One region of the Bradyrhizobium sp. USDA 3311 genome, then DNA from elsewhere that is predicted to be linked to it. Evidence: predicted binding sites of a transcription regulator. Region 1 holds the regulator's gene; each other region holds the start of a gene.

Region 1 (6,200 bases):
GCGGTGAAAGCGAGAGGCACCGATCGTCCGTGGTCGCCGGCGACCGCCGGCGAGGGCGATTTCAGCGCGAGCCTTGCGCCGCAGGCGGCAGCCCCCCGTAACCGGGACGCGACGCCGTCCGAGGCCGACCTGCAGGCCGAGGATTGAGCGGACGGGCTACAGGTACCAGGCCAGCACGGCTTCGAGCCCAGCACTCCCGATCACCGGCAGGGCCACCATCTGGCTCAGTCCGATTGCGCGGGCCTCCGCGGCTGCGGCCGAGCCGTCGTGCCCGAGATCGTCGTTGAGCGCGGGCATGCCGGTGGCCCAGGCTCCGCCGATGCTGCCGTCGCCCCTGCCGATGGATCTGTCCGCATAGAGCGCGGCAAGGTCTGTCTGCGCGCTGCAATCGCCGGCGCGAAAGACCAGTGCCGAACGGGCCTCGTTCGGCACCCAGATCTCGAAGCGTCGCGCAATCGGCGTCGCCTGTGCGGACAGGAAAGTCAGCACCCAGGTCTGGTCGGTGCCGGTCCGATAGGGCACGCCGACGCCGAGATTGATCCCGACCTCGGCGGCGTCTTCCCAGCGCAGAAAACTCCTGGCGTTGTGCAGGTCCTTGATGATCAGCGGCAGGCCCGCTTTCCAGGTGCGTCCGGGCAGGCCGAAGCCGCGGGGAAACCTGGTGTGGCGGGAGTTGAATTCGAACATGTCGGCGGTGCCATAGTAGCCGTCGACGAGCCCCATCTCGTGGGAGCTATCGGGATCGTTGTGCCAGAGCTCGATTGCGCCGACATGCGCCTCGTCGTCGCCGCAGAACAGCACCATGACGGCCTGCAAGAATTCGCCTGAAAACACCGGCACCGCCACGCCACAGGTGAGGCCGGCCGCGAGCGCCTGGTCGGTCCGCTTGAAATAGGAGTTGGCGAATTTAGTGAGGATCACGGGATGGCCGCTGGCCCAGGCCTTGCCGGGAAGGCCCTCGTCGTATCCGAAGCGCAAGTGCTCGCTCACGGCCTTGAACGCAGACAGCCCTTCGCCGTAGAGGCCGCCGCCGAATTCCAGCCGCATGCGCGTCCGGTCCGGCACCCAGAGTTCAACGACGCGAATGAAGGTTTTCATCGAACGTGTCCGCCGCCTCAAGCCTTTGACAGCATCGGCGATCTGGCCGCGGAACGGACGTTCAAAATTCAGGCAGGGCCGCGCAAACTTCGTGCGATGGGCAGGTGCGAGCCTGATCTCGGCGGAAGATTCCGGAAGACGCAAATCATACCATCTCGCCGGCCACGGCCGGCGATGGCAATTTCAATCCCGGCCCCGACCTCTGCGCCGGGGGGAGGTACATCAGCCGATCGGCAGGCGTGTGATCGTCGGCCTGTCAGCGATGATCTCCGGCTTGTGTTCACGCTCGCCGGCCGGCTGGGTCACCGGCAATTGCAGCACGGTCGCGCGCTGGCCTTCGACGAGTTGCGTCACGAGTACGTATTTGCCGTCGGGGAATTCGATCGCGTCATGATGGCGATCGGGAATGTGCGGATCGATCTTGCCGAACTTGCCGACGCGGGAGTTGATGGTGCGCGTCCAGATCCAGCGATTGTCGTAGCGGACGTTGTCGGCGAAGGCGAGCTCCGTTCCCGGCAGCAGGCAGACCGCGACGGACATGTCGGCCTCGGAGGCGAAGCCGCGCGTCGAGGTGCCGCGGAAGGTGGTCGTGACGATCGTCTCGCCGACTTGTGCGGGACGCGTCGCGACGGCATGCAGGCTGTAGTCACACATCGGGTGCTCCTCATTCAGGGATAGCGACCCGCGCCTCCTTCGGAGGCACTGGCCTCTATCAGAGTGGAAGCATGTTAGCGTCTTCTCGGTTGTAGGCAAATCTGCGGCTTGGCTTCGCAGGCTGCCATCACAATATCTTTTTCAAATGCGTCAGGAACAAAAACCGCTTCCGTGCATTTGGCGTGCATCTTCGTCAGCGACCAGCAGGTGCCGACCAGCCCGAATATTGCCAGGCGGGTTGCGACGGCTGCGCGACGGCGTTGCGCAATTGCTCGCTCGCCGTCGTCGGCGTTGCCTTGCGGGCATGGTGCGACTGCGCGGCGAAGGCTTGCGATGCCGACGCGGATGCTGCGATCAGCGCCACCGTGACGGTGCTCAAAACGATCTTGCGCATTGATTGCCTCCTCGATCTCCAGGGCCACGAAGCGATGAGGGCTTCGTGCGGCGTCGCGAGGATGTAGCGCTAGAGAGGGGCCGGATAATCTGAGCAAAACCAGAAAGACTATCCAGCCGGAGCGGACAATCGTCAACGCGCGGGTCGCCAACCGGCGGGCCGCGCTTTAGGTGATTGTTTGAGCATGATCTCCGCGCAAGCGCGTCCTGCGCTTGTCGCGAGGGAAAACCGCTGCGCACTTTGTGCTAACGCGGCCCTCCAGTCCGGATCACGCTCAGTACTTCCGGTACAGGCCGATCAGCTTGCCCTGAATCTTCACCCGGTTGGGCGGCAGGATGCGGACCTCATAGGCCGCATTGGCGGGCTCGAGCGCGATCGAGGCGCCGCGGCGGCGGAAGCGCTTCAGCGTCGCTTCCTCGTCGTCGATCAGCGCCACCACGATGTCGCCGGTGTCGGCGCTCTCATTGCGCTGGATCAGCGCCATGTCGCCGTCGAGGATGCCGGCTTCGACCATCGAGTCGCCGCGCACTTCGAGCGCGTAGTGCTCGCCCGAGCCGAGCATGTCGGGCGGTACGCTGATGGTGTGGCTGCGGGTCTGCAACGCTTCGATCGGCGTGCCGGCCGCGATACGGCCCATCACCGGCACCGCAACGGGGCGTTCGCCCTCGTCCGCGCTGGAGCTCGCTCGCACCTTGCCGAGATTGCCCTCGATGACGCTCGGCGTGAAGCCACGGCGGTTGCCAGCGGCGGCCTGCAGCTCGGGCAACTTGATCACCTCGATCGCGCGGGCCCGGTTGGGCAGGCGCCGGATGAAGCCGCGCTCCTCCAGTGCGGTGATCAGGCGATGGATGCCTGACTTCGAGCGCAGGTCGAGCGCGTCCTTCATCTCGTCGAAGGAGGGCGGCACACCGCTTTCCTTCAAACGCTCGCTGATGAATCGCAGAAGCTCGTATTGTTTGCGCGTTAACATCTCGACCAAATCCCCCGGTTGATGTCGTTCGATTCCGAGACGGTGAATTCAGCGGCGAGCCGCCAGATGCTCGAAACAAATCATGAACGGACACTATATGTTCGATATGTGTTCCGCAACTGCTTAATTTACCGTGAACGCGACAAAGTTCGCGGAACGCGCAGGACCAGTGCGTTCAGGCGGGCAGTCGCAGCACCTCGCAAGGCGCGCCTGCCTCGGCCTTCGGCGCGAACGGCGCGCGCACGAGAAGTGCCTGCGCCGCAGCGAGATTCGCAAGCAGCGAGGAATCCTGATGATTGACGGGAAGGGCGACAAGCATGCCGTCGTCGCGCCGCTCCAGGCGCGCACGAAGATAGTCCTCGCGCTGGTCATTGGCACCGACATCGCGGCCGAGCACGGCGCGCTCGCGACGATGGTGAATCACGGCGCGGCCCGACAGGGCGCGAATCAACGGCACCATGAACAGGAAGCCGCACACATAGGACGACACGGGATTGCCGGGCAGGCCGATCACACCCATCGCCCCTAGCCGGCCTTGCATCATCGGCTTGCCCGGCCGCATCGCGATCTTCCAGAACGCCATCGCAATGCCTTCGGTCTTCAGCGCCTGCTGGACCAGATCGTGGTCGCCGACCGAGGCGCCGCCGATCGTGATCAGGATGTCGGCGCCGCTCTCTCGGGCACGGCGGATGCCGGCTGTGGTGGCCTCCAGCGTATCGGCGGCAACGCCGAGGTCGATGGTATCTGCGCCCTCCCGGCGGGCGAGGGCGTGCAGGGCATAGCCGTTGGAATAGACGATCTGGCCGGGGCCCGGCGTGGTGCCCGGCATCACCAGCTCGTCGCCGGTGGCGAGGATCGCGACCTTCGGACGGCGGCGGATGGGGAGGTCTGGGTGGTTCATCCCGGCGGCGAGCGCGAGGTCGCGCTCGGTGAGCCGGGTTCCCTTGCGCAGGAGCACGTCGCCCTCGCGGAAGTCGACGCCGGCGGGCCGGATGTGCCGACCGGCGATAGCGGCTTCCTTGATCGTGATGCGCTTGCCCTCGGCGACCGTATCCTCCTGGATCACGACCGCGTCCGCGCCGGCGGGAACGACGCCGCCGGTGAAGATTCGCACCGCTTCGCCGGCGCCGACCGCTCCCGCGAACGGCCGGCCCGCCGCGACCTCGCCGATCATGGTGAGCTGCGCGTCGACCCTGGCCGCATCGGCTGCGCGCACGGCGTAGCCGTCCATGGCCGACATCGCCTCGGGCGGCTGGGTACGCCGCGCCGCGACGTCGCGCGCGAGCACGCGGTGGTAGGCCTCGTCGAGGGGAATCATCTCTTCAGGCAGCGGCTCCGCACCGGCCAGCACCGCGGCGAGCGCGTCAGAAACCGGCATCAAGGCCACGGCGAAACTCCTGCTCGGAAAGTCTGGACGAATGGGCGGCAAGAGTTCTAGCCGAGCGCGGGCGATGAAGCAAAATGGGACCGGATCAGGATTTATCCTGCTTGATCCGTCCAGTCATGAGGGACCGTCAGCTCTGCCGCGGCATGATCTGACGGACGAGAAAGACGGGAACGAGCGTGGCCATGGCAAGGACGACAATGACGGGAGCCACGGCCAGCATCGGTCATCGACCGGTCTGGCGGTCCGGACGGAGGTCCGGCGCCACGTCGGGAGCCACGTCAGGGGGCTTGGGGCCTTGATCCTTGTCGGGCAGCGGATCGGCCTGGGATTTCAGGTCGGCGGCCTTGCTGATCAGCTTGGCGGAGAGGTCAGAATCCGAAGTCGTTCTGGCGAATTCGAGCAGAAGAGAGGCTTGTTTGGTGAGGTAGGTTTTGCCCAACACGATGATACGTCCGTCTGTAGAAGTCCCAACGGACTCAAGAGTCCGGAAGCGGGCATTCCGTTCCCGGAACTCTGTATAAAAATGTACAAAGCGATTTGGTTCCTCATCTCGGCTAGATCGGTTCCGGGAGCTCCCCGGTTTCACCCGCCGGCCGATGCGTCTCGATCAGATTCCCAGCGCCTCGAGCGCGTCGCCGACATCGCGGGGCGAGGTCACATGCACCGCGGTCAATCCGCGCGCTCGCGCTCCCTCGACGTTTTCGGCGAGGTCATCGAAGAACACGATGCGCCTGGCGGGCACACCGATGGCCGCCACGACATGGTCGAACGCCGCCGCGTCCGGCTTGCGCAGGCCGATGCTGGACGACAGGTACAGCTCGCGGAAATGGCCGAGCAGGTCGGCGTATTCCTTCGAGAAATGGTCGACATGCGGCTGGTTGGTGTTGGAGAAGGCGTAGAGCGGCATCTGCTTCGCCGCACGCGGCAACAGCTCCGCGACATCGGGCATTTCACCCGCGAAGATCGCGTTCCAGCCCTCGAGGAATTGCGCATCCGAGATGCCGATCCCGAGCGAGGCCCGTAGCGAGGCGAAATACTCCTCGTCGCTGATCTTGCCGACCTCGTGCAGCCGATACGCCTCGCTGTCGCGCACATAGCGCGCAACGATTGCCTCCGGCTTGCAGCCGGCGTGTCCCGCCCAGCAGGCGATCGCCTTGGAGAAATCGATGTCGAGCACGACGCGCCCGAGGTCGAACAGAAGCGCATCCGCGCTGCCGGGAGAGAGCGAGGTCATTGCGTCCTTTCGGATCAGTACCGGTAAGGTTCGTGGTCGAACAGCGGGAACGCGCTGAACACGCTCGGCGTGTTCGTCGCGGTGGCCGGATGCAGGCAGGACTTGTTGACCTCGGCGAACGAGGTGGCGCCCAACAGGCCGAGGCAGCGCAGCACCTCGTCCTCCAGAAGCTCCAGCATCCGCGTCACGCCGGCTTCGCCGGCCGCCGCCAGCGCCCAGCATTGCAACCGGCCGATGCCGACGAGGTCGGCGCCCGCCGCGATCGCCTTGACGATGTCGGTGCCGCGGCCGAAGCCGCCATCGACCATGATCTTGGCGCGGCCCTTCACGGCCTCGACGATCTCAGGCAGCACATGCATGGCGCCGCGGCCGTGATCGAGCTGGCGGCCGCCATGGTTGGAGACGTAGATCCATTCGACGCCGTGATCGAGCGCGATCAGGGCGTCCTCGGCGGTGGCGATAC
Region 2 (6,200 bases), 4.1 Mb from region 1:
CGCGTCCACCGTCGCGCACAATGTGGCCTGGACAATCGCCCGCGACCTCGCGCTCGATTCCGTCGTGATCGACCTCGACCTCGCCTTCGGCACCGCGAGCCTCGACTACAACCAGGACCCGGTGCAGGGCATCGCCAACGCAGTGCTGTCGCAGGACCGGCCCGACACGGCGCTGATGGAGCGCCTGCTCGCCAAATGCACCGAGCGCCTCAGCCTTTTGGCCGCGCCCGCCACCCTTGACCGGGTCTACGATTTCGGCGCGGAAGCCTTCGACGCGGTGTTCGACACGCTGCGCATGACCACGCCCTGCATCGTGCTCGACGTTCCCCATCAATGGTCGGGCTGGACGCGGCGCGCGCTGATCAACGCCGACGACATCGTGATCGTGGCCGAGCCCGATCTCGCGAATTTGCGCAACACCAAGAACATGCTGACCGTACTGAAGACGGCGCGGCCGAACGACCGGCCGCCGCTGTACTGCATCAACCAGGTCGGCATGCACAAGCGCGCGGAGATCGACGTCAAGTCCTTCGCCAAGACCATGGAGAGCCAGCCGATCGCGGTGATCCCGTTCGATTCGAAGCTGTTCTCGACCGCCGCCAACAACGGCCAGATGATCGCGGAGGTCTCCAAGAGCCACCGCACCACCGCGCTGTTCCAGAACATGGCGAACCGCCTTGCCGGGCGCGGCGAGGTGAAGAAGCCGAAGCGCTCGCTGCTCGGACCGCTGTTGAAGAAGCTGAAGGGCCGCTCGGGCCGCGCATCCGCGCCGCATCGCAAGGCGTCGTAGGCGCCAGCGTCGAGACAACACGTCAAACAGAAACCAACGAGTTGGCGGACTACTTCTCGGCCCGCTGCTGTTGCTTCTTCGCCAGCAGCTGCCGCAGCGCCGTGATCTTCGCCGCGGCCTGGTCCGGCGGCAAATCTGCCTTCACGAGAATTTCTGCCTCGGCCTCGCGGCCCTGCAATCCCAGCACGAGCGCGAGATTGGCACGGATCCGCGCATCGTTCTGATTGCGCTGATGGGCGCGGCCGAGCACCTGTTCGGCCTTCGCCAGATTGTTTTGCAGCACATAGGACAGGCCGAGATTGGACAGAACCTGTGGCTCGTCCGGCACGATCTTCAGCGCGGTCGCGTAATATTGCTGCGCCTCTTCGTTGCGGCCGAGCTGGTCGAGCGCCGCGCCCTGCGCCGACAGGATGCGCCAGTCCGGATCCTCCGGCGTATGCGCGCGGCTCAGAACGTCGAAAGCCTGCTGGAAATTGCCGTTGTCGGCGAGCGCGCGGCCGTAGCCGGCGAGCAGCGCCTTGTTGCGGGGATGGCCGAGCACGGCCTGCTCGAGCACCGCGACCGCCTGGGCGCTCTGCCCGCTCTCGCGCAGCGCCTTGCCGTAGTCGAGCGCGACGTTGGGATCGCTGGGCTTGGCGCGATAACGCTCGCGCAGTGCGTCCATGTCCGGCTTGCCGTCTGCCTTGCTCGCGGCTTCCGACTTGCCGCCGAGCGCGCCGGTGATGTCCTCGATGCCAGTGGTCTGACAGCCGCCGAGGGCAAGGAGCACAAGCGCGGACAGCAGATATCTCGCCGGGCGAGAGGCAAGGGACAAACGCTTGGACATACTCTGATCACTCGGCGACTGATCAGGGATGCTTACCGATTAACGCTAAATTCCCGTTAAGGACGTGAGCCCCAAAGCCTAATCGGTGAACTCGGCGCCGAACTCGCAGCCGATGCGCCAGCGCAGGCGGCACTGGCGGGAATAGTCCGGCGCGAAGATGATGGTGAATTGCGGCGGCACTTCCAGGAATTCCGCCACCACTTTCACGCCCCCGTCCGAGATATCGGTAATCGTGCAATCTCGCGGCAGCGAGCCCGCGCCAAAGTGAATCTTGGCGAGCCGGCTGCACACCCGACGTTCGCTTCTCCGGCGATTTGCAAGCATTTTGATTGTTCACTTGTTAGATCACGGCCCATCCCGCAGCCCTAGGAGTAGCGGACATTCGTTGGGATGTGCTGAGGACAGAAGCTTGCATTCGAGGCGTAGTGTCCGCGTCCTGTTTACGATTGGTTAGGGCTTGCGCGGCGCCGGGCATGTTCCCGTATTGTTCTTGCGGAGGGTGGCCGGCTCTGCTACCCTCGATTGTGCAAGAGGGCAGGCTGGTTCGGCATGGTTCAACGGGTTTCTACCGTCGCCTTTGAAGGGATCGAGGCCCGCGCGGTCGACGTGCAGGTGCAGGTCGCGCCCGGCCTGCCGGCCTTTGCCATCGTCGGCCTGCCGGACAAGGCGGTGTCCGAGGCGCGCGAGCGGGTCCGCTCGGCGCTGATCGCCTCGGGCCTGGCGCTGCCGGCGCGGCGGATCATCGTCAATCTGGCCCCGGCCGATCTGCCCAAGGAAGGCAGCCATTACGACCTGCCGATCGCGCTCGGGCTGATGGCGGCGATCGGCGCAATTCCGCCGGATGCGCTGACCGGCTTCACCGTGCTCGGCGAGCTCGGCCTCGACGGCTCGATCGCGCCTGTGGCCGGCGTTCTTCCCGCCGCGATCGGCGCCAATGTGCGCGAGGAAGGCTTGATCTGTCCGGCCGCCTGCGGCTCGGAAGCGGCCTGGGCGAGCCCGGACATCCAGATCATCGCCGCACAATCGCTGATCCAGATCGCCAACCACTTCAAGGGCACGCAGGTGCTGTCGCGGCCCTCGCCGAAAGTGCACGAGGCCGCCGCCTCAAAGCTCGACCTGCGCGACATCAAGGGCCAGGAAAGCGCCAAGCGGGCGCTGGAGATCGCCGCCGCCGGCGGACATCACCTGCTGATGATCGGCGCACCCGGCGCCGGCAAGTCGATGCTGGCGGCGCGCCTGCCCTCGATCCTGCCGCCGCTGTCGCCGGGCGAGCTGCTCGAGGTCTCGATGATCGCCTCCGTCGCCGGCGAGATCGAGGGCGGCGCGCTGACCGCGCGGCGCCCGTTCCGCTCGCCGCATCATTCCGCCAGCATGGCCGCGCTCACCGGCGGCGGGATGCGCGCCAAGCCCGGCGAGATCTCGCTCGCGCATCAGGGCGTGCTGTTCCTCGACGAGCTGCCGGAGTTCGATCCGCGCGTGCTGGATTCGCTGCGCCAGCCGCTGGAGAACGGCGAGGTCTCGGTGTCCCGCGCCAATCATCGCGTCACCTACCCTGCCCGCTTCATGCTGGTCGCTGCGATGAATCCCTGCCGCTGCGGCAACGCGTTCGAGCCCGGCTATGCCTGCAAGCGCGGCCGCATCGATCGCTGCACCGGCGACTACCAGGCGCGCATCTCGGGGCCCTTGATGGACCGCATCGATTTGCGCATCGAGGTCCCGGCGGTGACCGCGACCGACCTGATCCTGCCGCCACCGGCGGAGGGATCGGCCGAGGTCGCCGCACGCGTGGCGGCGGCGCGCGACATCCAACTTGCGCGTTACGCGGATATCGGCCTGCCGAATGTCCGCACCAATGCCGAGGCGCCGGCCTCGGTGCTGGAAGACATCGCCAAGCCGGACGCGCAAGGCCAGAAGCTGCTGCGCGACGCCGCCGAGACCATGCGGCTGTCGGCGCGCGGCTATCACCGCGTGCTGCGCGTGGCGCGCACGCTCGCCGACCTCGACAACGCCGACAAGATCGGCCGGCTGCATCTCGCCGAAGCGCTGTCCTACCGCGCACTCGCGGAGGATGTACGCCAGATGGCGTGATCATTCCGCGCATCAACCCGGCGGTAACGAGTTTCCTTTACGCTCTGCAAACCATAAGGCCCACAAGTTCCCGGACGGGCCCGGCGAGTAGAGTGTCATGTTGCGTTTCAAGATCCTGGCCTCGGTTGTTCCCCTGTTGGCGGCTGCGGTGTTTGCCCGCAGCGAGATCGGATCGGTCTCACATCCCTGCATCGCGCTGGGCGACACCTCCGTCGAGCTGACATCGCTGTTCTGGACGGCCGGCATCCATGTCGCCTTCACCGACGATCCGACACGGGCCACGGTGCGGGTCCAGATCACCGACGATGCGGACGGTGCGGACTTCGCGGTCGTGGACGACGGCCTCGGCGCCGAGCCGGACTCCTGCCAGGCCAATCCGCAGACCCGGCTCATCACGATTGCCGCGCAGCCGGTCGACGGCGGACCGGTGATCTACCTCTCCACCGACGGACCGGCCGACTATCGCATCTATGTGCGCTCGAAGACGTTCTCGCAGCGCGAGGCGGCGGCGCTGATCGTCGGCGCCCACGACGGTCACCGCCCGTTCCAGGCCGCCTCGCTCTGAAGCGCGATGATTATCCCGCTTCAGAGTTGGTGTCGGAGCATGATCTTTCCGGAAAACCGCTGCACACTTTGCGCTGACGCGGCCCTTCGGGTCCGGATCATGCTCTGAGGCGTTAACACCTCGTCAACCTTGTTTGGAGGCGACCCGAAAGCCTCAAGCTGTTCGCAAGGTCGGCGGGACATCGTCGCAGCGGCGAGCGCGGGGTTTTAAGAGTCGGGGTCGGTGGCGATGGGTCGGACGTTCCGGATCAAGGTGCGCATGCGCCGCTTCAGGCGGCAGCACCCCCGCATTGCCTTCGCGATCCGCTCCTTCATGATCTTCTCGGCGACGTTCGGCGGCGCCTATGGCTTTGTCTCCGGCAGCCGCTCCGAGAATTCCGGTTACGATCCCCACACCTTCGCGATCGGCGCGAGCTTCCTGTTCGCGCTCGCCTGCCTTGGCCTCGCGACGCTCAGCATGCGGCTGCGTTTCGTCAACAAGCGGCTGCGCAAGCTCGCCGCCCACAACGAGACACTGATCGATCGCAATTGGGAGCTGAAGGAAGCCGAGGAACGCGCCCGCAGCCTGTTCGAACAGCAGGGCGATCTGATCGTGCTGCGCGATCACCAGAACCGCATCACCTTTGCCAACGACGCCTATTGCGCGCTCGCGGGACAGGCGCGCGGCGCCCTGGTCGGCACGCGCTTTGATTTCGACGTGCTGGAGCAGGGCGACAGTGCCCGCGAAAGCACCGGCACACGCGTTCACGACCAGAAGATCGCAACCCCGCTCGGCGCGCGCTGGATCGCCTGGCGCGAGGGCTATGTCCGCCTCGACGCAGGTCAGCCGGCCGAATTGCAGAGTGTGGGGCGCGACGTCACCGACCGCACCGAGACCGAGCGCGCATTGTCCGACGCCCGCGACCAGGCCGATGCCGCCAACCGCGCCAAATCGCGTTTCCTCGCGATGGCCTCGCACGAGATTCGCACGCCGCTCAACGGCATCATCGGCATGGGCGGCCTCTTGCTCGACACCACGCTGACGCTGGAGCAGGCGACCTACGCGAAGGCCGTGAAGACCTCCGGCGAAGCGCTGATGGCGCTGATCGAGGAGCTGCTCGACTATTCCAAGATCGAAGCCGGCAAGCTCGATCTCGAGCAGCGCCCCTTCGCGCTCTCGACCCTGATCGAGGAGATCACCGAGCTGCTCGCGCCCCGCGCGCAGGCGAAGACGCTCGAGATCGCCGCCTATGTCGACGAGCGCCTGCCGCTCGAGGTGGTCGGCGACGCCGCGCGGCTGCGCCAGGTGCTGCTCAACCTCGCCGGCAACGCCATCAAGTTCACCGCAAGCGGCGGTGTCGCGCTGATCGTCGAGCCCGGCATCTGGCCGAACGAGATCTGCTTCCTCGTCCGCGACACCGGCATCGGCATCGCAGCCGAAGCGCAGCAACGCATTTTCCGCGAGTTCGAGCAGGCCGACGAGCGCGTCGCCCGCACCTATGGCGGCACCGGGCTCGGTCTTGCCATCAGCGAACGCATCGTCAAGCGCATGGGCGGCCGGATCACACTCGCGAGCGAACCGGGCAAGGGCTCGACCTTCGAGGTCGCGGTGCCGCTCGCGCCGTCAGAGGCCCGCGCGGGGCAGACCGCATTCCCGAGCCCCGACCTCACCGGCAAGTCGATCCTCCTGATTGCCGAGGGCATCGAGGCCTCGCTGATCGCGCGTCGCCTGGAGCGCTGGGGCAGCCAGACCTGTCTGGTGACCGACGCCACGGTCGCGGAAGCGCTGCTGCCGGAACGCTCATGGCACGCGGTGCTGGTCGATCGCGCGATCGGCCCCGCGATTGCCGACCGGCTGGGCGAAGTGGCCCGCGCCCATGCGCCGCAACGGCTGGTGCTGCTGACGTCGAGCTCGCGCCATGAAAAGCAGTCGGCGGCGTTCACCGGTTTTCT
Region 3 (6,200 bases), 2.7 Mb from region 1:
AGATAGCCCTCCAACCAGCCCTGGCAGAGATGCTCGCTCAACACCTCCATCACGCGTCCGTCCTGCGCAAGATGCACGTCGTAAGGCTCGATCGGCTCCATCCAGACACGTTCGGTCGTCTCGAACACCGCATCTAGCCGGTTTGACGCCGTCTCGTCCGGACCCATGATGCGAAAGTTGCGCTCTTGCGCATTGAGGCGGATGACGTCGCGCAAAAATTTGCCGAGCTCGCGCGTCGCTTCTCCCGTGACGGCGCCGGGCTGCGGCACTTCGACGGCAAAGCTGCGGAAGTCCGGCAGCTTCAGCTCCTTCTTCAGCAACCCGCCATTGGCATGCGGATTGGCGCCCATGCGGCGATTGCCCTCGGGTGCCAGCGCCTGGAGCTCGGGGACGAGCGCGCCGCTCGCGTCGAACAGTTTCTCCGGCTCGTAGCTGCGCATCCAGTCTTCGAGCACCTTCAGATGCGCAGGGTTCTCGCGGCAGCTTGCGACCGGCACCTGATGCGCGCGCCAAAAACCTTCGACCTTCTTGCCGTCGACTTCCTTCGGACCGGTCCAGCCCTTCGGGCTGCGCAGCACGATCATCGGCCAGCGTGGCCGCTCGACGTTTTTGCGCCCGTCGCGGGCGTGCTGCTGGATCGAGCGGATGCTGGCGAATGCGACGTCGAGCGCATCCGCCATGATCCGGTGCATCAATTTGGGATCGTCGCCCTCGACGAACAGGGGCTCGTGGCCGAACCCGCGGAACAGATCGCGGATCTCGCTGTCAGACATTCGTCCGAGCACGGTCGGGTTGGCAATCTTGTAGCCGTTCAGGTGCAGGATCGGCAGTACCGCGCCGTCATGCGCCGGGTTCAGGAACTTGTTGGAGTGCCAGGACGCCGCGAGCGGGCCGGTTTCGGCCTCGCCGTCGCCGACGACGCAGGCGACGACCAGGTCGGGATTGTCCAGCGCCGCGCCATAGGCGTGCACCAGCGCGTAGCCGAGCTCGCCGCCTTCGTGGATCGAGCCGGGCGTCTCCGGCGCGGCGTGGCTCGGGATGCCGCCGGGGAAGGAGAACTGCCGGAACAGCTTGCGCAATCCGTCCGCATCGCGCGCGATGTTAGGATAGATCTCGCTGTAGCTGCCTTCGAGATAAGTGTTGGCGACCATGCCCGGGCCGCCATGGCCGGGACCGCAGACATAGAGCACGTTGAGGTCCAGCGCGCGGATGACGCGGTTGAGATGGGCGTAGATGAAGTTCAAGCCGGGCGTCGTGCCCCAATGGCCGAGCAAACGCGGCTTGATGTGCTCGGCCCGCAGCGGTTCGCGCAGCAGGGGGTTGTCGAGCAGGTAGATCTGCCCGACGGAGAGGTAGTTGGCGGCGCGCCAGTAGCGATCAAGGAGATCGAGGTCGCTGCTCGCGGCGGCCGATTGTTGTTGATTTGTCATGTTCCTGCCGACCTTCACCCGGGATCGTCACCAACCGAGTTCCGGCGCGATCGATCCTTCGCGGCATCAAACGAGATCGTGGTGACGGCGATGTTGCGTGAGGTCAAAGGCAGGCGCCCGAAGTTTGGGCGCCTCTACTGTGCATGGGGTTGTTTTCACGTTTTTTGTTCTTGTTCTTGATTTGTTCCTTTGGCGTGCTATCTTGGCTTCATGAGTCCAGCATCCTCTCATGCTCTCAAGCACCCGCCGGTCACGGCGCCCTCCGAGCCGGCGGGTGCGCCTTCTGATTTCCCCGAGCTCGCTGTCGCCATCGACAAGCAGCGCAGGCGGGGGCGGGGCGCGCAGTCCAACGCCAGCGGCCGCTATGAGGCCGAGGCGCGCGTCGCCTTCGACGACGGCTGGCAGAGCCTGGAAGAGCTGCCGCCATTCAAGACCACGGTCGCGGTCGACACCTCGCGCAAGGTGATCACCCGCAACGATTCCCCCGATATCGGCTTCGACCGCTCGATCAACCCCTATCGCGGCTGCGAGCACGGCTGCGTCTACTGTTTCGCGCGGCCGACCCATGCCTATCTCGGCCTGTCGCCCGGGCTCGACTTCGAGTCCAAACTGTTCGTCAAGCCGGAGGCCCCGGCGCTGCTCGAGAAGGAGCTCGCAGCAGCAGGCTATGAGCCGCGGATGATCGCGATCGGCACCAACACCGATCCCTATCAGCCGATCGAGCGCGAGCGAAAAATCATGCGCGGCATCCTGGAGGTGCTGGAGCGCGCTGGTCATCCCGTCGGCATCGTCACCAAATCGGCGCTGGTGGTGCGTGACATCGACATTCTCTCGCGCATGGCCAAGCGCAACCTCGCCAAGGTCGCGATCTCGGTGACTTCGCTCGATCCAAAGCTGGCGCGCACCATGGAGCCGCGGGCCTCGACGCCGCCGAAGCGGCTGGAGGCGCTGAAGCAGCTCTCCGATGCCGGCATTCCCACCACCGTGATGGTCGCGCCAGTGATTCCCGCGCTGAACGATTCCGAGATCGAGCGAATTCTCGATGCGGCCGCCCATGCCGGCGTCAAGGAAGCCTCCTACGTGCTGCTGCGGCTGCCGCTGGAGGTGCGCGACCTCTTCCGCGAATGGCTGATGGCGAACTATCCGGACCGCTATCGCCACGTCTTCACGCTGATCCGCGACATGCGCGGCGGCCGCGACTACGACGCGAAATGGGGCGAGCGCATGAAGGGCACCGGCCCGATGGCCTGGACCATCGGCCGCCGCTTCGAGATCGCCTGCGACAGGCTGGGGCTCAACAAGCGTCGCGCAAAACTGACGATGGATCACTTCGCGCGGCCGAAGCGGAACGGCGATCAGCTCAGCCTGTTCTAGGAGCCGAGGCGAACGAGGTGTGTCATGAGTAAGGAACTGCCGCCCCCGGTGCCGCGGCTCACGGTCATCACGCTGGGTGTGAGCGACATTCGCGCCAGCATCGCGTTCTATGATGCGCTGGGCTTTTCGCGCCGGCTGAAGGCGACCGGCGAGGCCGTCGCCTTCTACGATACCGGCGGTCCGGTGCTTGCCCTGTTTCACTGGGACCAGCTCGCGGCCGACGCGGCCTTGCCGGATAAGCCCAGGCGACGACCTTCCGCGGCATCACGCTCGCCTGGAACTGCGCCACGCGCGAGGAGGTCGATGCGGTGCTGGCCTTCGCTGTCGACAAGGGCGCCGCGCTGCTGAAAGCGGCGCACGAGACCGACTATGGCGGTTATTCCGGCTATTTCGCCGACCCCGACGGCCATCCCTGGGAGGTCGTGGTCGCGCCGGGCATCGAGGTCGGTGAGGACCGGCGGGTGCATCTGGCCGAGTAGGCGGCTCGCCTGAATAACGGGAATTGCGAGGGGTTCCCGGTTGCGCAAGCAGGGCCGCTTGCGCACGATCCCCGCCATGATTCGGGATAAATCCGCCAAAAGACCGGCCAAGGACGCGCCAAAGAAGGCTGCTGTAAAGGAGGCCGCGCCCGTCAAGGCGAGCTTCCGCCGCGAGCGCGCGCTGATCAAGCGCGGCATCTGGCCGGTTGCGGGCTGCGACGAGGCCGGCCGCGGGCCGCTCGCAGGTCCCGTGGTGGCGGCCGCAGTGATTCTCGACCCCGACCGCATTCCCCGTGGCATCGACGATTCCAAGCGCCTGACGGCGGAGCAGCGCGAAAAGCTGTTCGACAAGATCTGCGCCACCGCGCAGGTCTCGGTCGCGGTCGCCTCGCCCGCGCGGATCGACCGCGACAACATCCTGCGCGCCTCGCTGTGGGCGCTGAAGCGCGCCGTGGTGGCGCTGCCCGAGGCGCCCCGCCACGTCTTCGTCGACGGCCGCGACCGGCTCGATACGGCATGCGACTGCGAGGCCGTGATCGGCGGCGACGGCATCGTCCTGTCGATCGCGGCGGCGTCCATTGTCGCCAAGGTGACGCGCGACCGGCTGATGTGCGCGCTGGCGCAGGACTGCCCGGGCTACGGCTTCGAGCAGCACAAGGGCTACGGCGTCCCCGAGCATCTCGACGCGCTGAACCGCCTCGGCCCGACCGTCCACCACCGCAGCTTCTTCGCCCCCGTCGCCGCCGCCCGCGCCAAGCACATGCCCTGGACAGCCGAGCCGGTGCGCGACTTGTTCGCGGCGACCGAGGTCGAGGTGCAGGTGGAAGCAAGCGTTGAGATCGACGCGTCGGCGAATCTCTAGGGTTTAGTCCCGCAACCTCCACATCGTCATGGCCGGGCCTAGCCGTCCGAAGAATGGCGTCGCTTCCGCTCGCCTATGTCTCGGCCATCCACGTCTTTGCCGAGGTACGAAGAACGTGGATGCCCGGGACAAGCCCGGGCATGACGAGCAGACGGTCGTTGCCACAACGCGTAGCGCCCTTTATCAAAACACTCGTGAGCGAATAGGGCCGGCTGGACGGGTTGGCTGCATCTTTCGGGCGTTGCATGCGGTTTACCTCCCTGGTCATCGAGCTCATTCGCGCCCGGCCGCGGCTGATCGTGTGGATCGTCGTGCTGCTCCAGGCCGCGATGTGGCTGTTCGTGGCGCTGGCGTTCTATCGCAGCCCGCCCGGCACCCTTGCGACCCTCCTGGCCTTCGGCAGGGAATACCAGGTCGGCACCGATCTCGGCCCGCCGCTGCCGGTCTGGCTCGCCGACATCGCCTATCGCGCCGCGGGCGGCCACATGTTCGGCGTCTATGTGCTGGCCGAGGTCTGCGAGATCGCGACCTTCATCGCGCTCTACCATCTCTCCCGCGCCGTGGTCGGCTCGCAGCAGGCGGTGCTGGCCGTGCTGCTGACGATGACGGTGCTGGCCTTCTCCTCGCCCGCGCTCGATTTCGGCCCGCTGGTGCTGGCGCGGCCGCTGTGGGCGCTGCTGCTGCTGCATTCCTGGCAGATCATCGGCCAGCGCCGCGGCAACGCCTGGTTCGCCTGGTCGATCGAGGCCGGGCTCTTGCTGCTGACGACGCCCGCGGCGGTCTTCCTGCTCCTGCTGCTCGTCGTCTTCGCGTTTGCGACCGCCGGCGGCCGCCGCACGCTGCTCGCGCTCGATCCGCTGTTCGCGCTGATCGTTGTCGCCGTGCTCGCGCTGCCCTATGCGGTCTGGCTGATGCGCGCCGAGACGCTGGTCCTGCCGGCCCTGCCTGCGGTCGCCGAGCTGAGCGCCCGCGCGATCCACGCGGCCTGGCTGCTCGGCGGGCTCGTGCTTGGCGCGGCGGCGATCCCGGCGCTGACTTTCCTCAACACCGGCCTGTTCCTCGCCAAGGGCGAGGAGGCGCCGATCATCTACCGCCCGCCGGTCGAGCCGCTGGCGCGCAACTTCGTCTATTTCTTCGCGCTGGCGCCGGCGCTCGGTGCGGTGCTGATCTCCGGCCTGTTCGGGCTCGAGTCCGTCGTCGGCGGTGCCGGCGTGGTACTGGTGATGGCGGGGCTCGCCGTGGCGGTGGGTGCCGGCGATCTCATCGCGATGCGCCGCGCGCGGATGCTGCGGACGGTGTGGGCCGCCGCCGTCGTGGCGCCCGCCGCCGGCGTCGTGCTCGCCGTCCTGTTCCTGCCCTGGACCGGCGCCAATGAGATCGCGACCTCGATGCCGGCGCGTGCGATCTCGGATTTTTTCGATGACAGCTTTGCCCGCCGCACCAACCATCGCCTGCGTGCGGTGGCCGGCGAGACCCAGCTTGCGAGCCTGATCGCGCTGCACTCCGGCCGCCCACATCTGTTCATCGATGCCGAGCCCGCGCGCACGCCGTGGATCAATCAGGCCAAGTTCAGCGAGACCGGCGGCGTCGTGGTCTGGCGCGCCGCCGACACCGCGGGCACGCCGCCGCCGGACATCCTCAAGCGCTTTCCCGGCATAGTGCCGGAAGTGCCGCGCGCCTTCGAATGGCTGGTGACCGGCCGCCAGCAGCTGCTGCGCATCGGCTGGGCCATCGTGCGGCCGAAGGGGGCCTAACCCGTCATTCCGGGGCGCGGCAAAGCCGCGAACCCGGAATCCATTCATCCACCAACTCTGCCGCTCGATGGATTCCGGGCTCTCGCTTCGCGAGCCCCGGAATGACGGTGTGTGTGGTTACACCGTGCCTTGCCCCAGCACCTTCGCGATCGCCCGCAGATCCTGCCAGGCCAGCCGCTTGTAGGACGGCGAGCGGAGCAGATAGGCCGGGTGGAAGGTCGGCAGCGCGCGGATGGTGCGCCCAGCGGTCTCGTAGTCGAACCAGCGGCCGCGGGTGCGCATGATGCCTTCGCGCGTTCCG

The links. Region 1 encodes LexA, which represses DNA repair genes until DNA is damaged. Its sites were predicted from a motif close to TGTTCNNNNTGTGTTCNG; they were not measured.
Region 2: a site for LexA is predicted at 2,091-2,108, ahead of ACVWW6_RS07100 (YifB family Mg chelatase-like AAA ATPase). Genes of this name have one in related genera too.
Region 3: a site for LexA is predicted at 1,602-1,619, ahead of ACVWW6_RS39755 (PA0069 family radical SAM protein). Genes of this name have one in related genera too.

What each region holds. Positions count from the first base shown of each region.
Region 1 is NZ_JBSSFI010000001.1:5,630,763-5,636,962, forward strand. It holds gene ACVWW6_RS26905 (ComEC/Rec2 family competence protein) at 1-147, shown strand, start outside; gene ACVWW6_RS26910 (GAF domain-containing protein) at 157-1,098, opposite strand; gene ACVWW6_RS26915 (hypothetical protein) at 1,321-1,752, opposite strand; gene ACVWW6_RS26920 (hypothetical protein) at 1,946-2,146, opposite strand; gene lexA (transcriptional repressor LexA) at 2,421-3,116, opposite strand; gene ACVWW6_RS26930 (molybdopterin molybdotransferase MoeA) at 3,292-4,503, opposite strand; gene ACVWW6_RS26935 (hypothetical protein) at 4,727-4,945, opposite strand; gene ACVWW6_RS26940 (HAD family hydrolase) at 5,111-5,737, opposite strand; gene ACVWW6_RS26945 (alpha-hydroxy acid oxidase) at 5,752-6,200, opposite strand, start outside.
Region 2 is NZ_JBSSFI010000001.1:1,499,235-1,505,434, forward strand. It holds gene ACVWW6_RS07085 (AAA family ATPase) at 1-790, shown strand, start outside; gene ACVWW6_RS07090 (tetratricopeptide repeat protein) at 840-1,616, opposite strand; gene ACVWW6_RS07095 (PilZ domain-containing protein) at 1,695-1,940, opposite strand; gene ACVWW6_RS07100 (YifB family Mg chelatase-like AAA ATPase) at 2,166-3,704, shown strand; gene ACVWW6_RS07105 (hypothetical protein) at 3,802-4,269, shown strand; gene ACVWW6_RS07110 (ATP-binding protein) at 4,498-6,200, shown strand, end outside.
Region 3 is NZ_JBSSFI010000001.1:8,346,129-8,352,328, reverse strand. It holds gene ACVWW6_RS39760 (phosphoketolase family protein) at 1-1,430, opposite strand, end outside; gene ACVWW6_RS39755 (PA0069 family radical SAM protein) at 1,641-2,804, shown strand; partial or broken gene ACVWW6_RS39750 (VOC family protein) at 2,829-3,283, shown strand; gene ACVWW6_RS39745 (ribonuclease HII) at 3,360-4,145, shown strand; gene ACVWW6_RS39740 (glycosyltransferase family 39 protein) at 4,391-5,899, shown strand; gene ACVWW6_RS39735 (uracil-DNA glycosylase) at 6,017-6,200, opposite strand, start outside.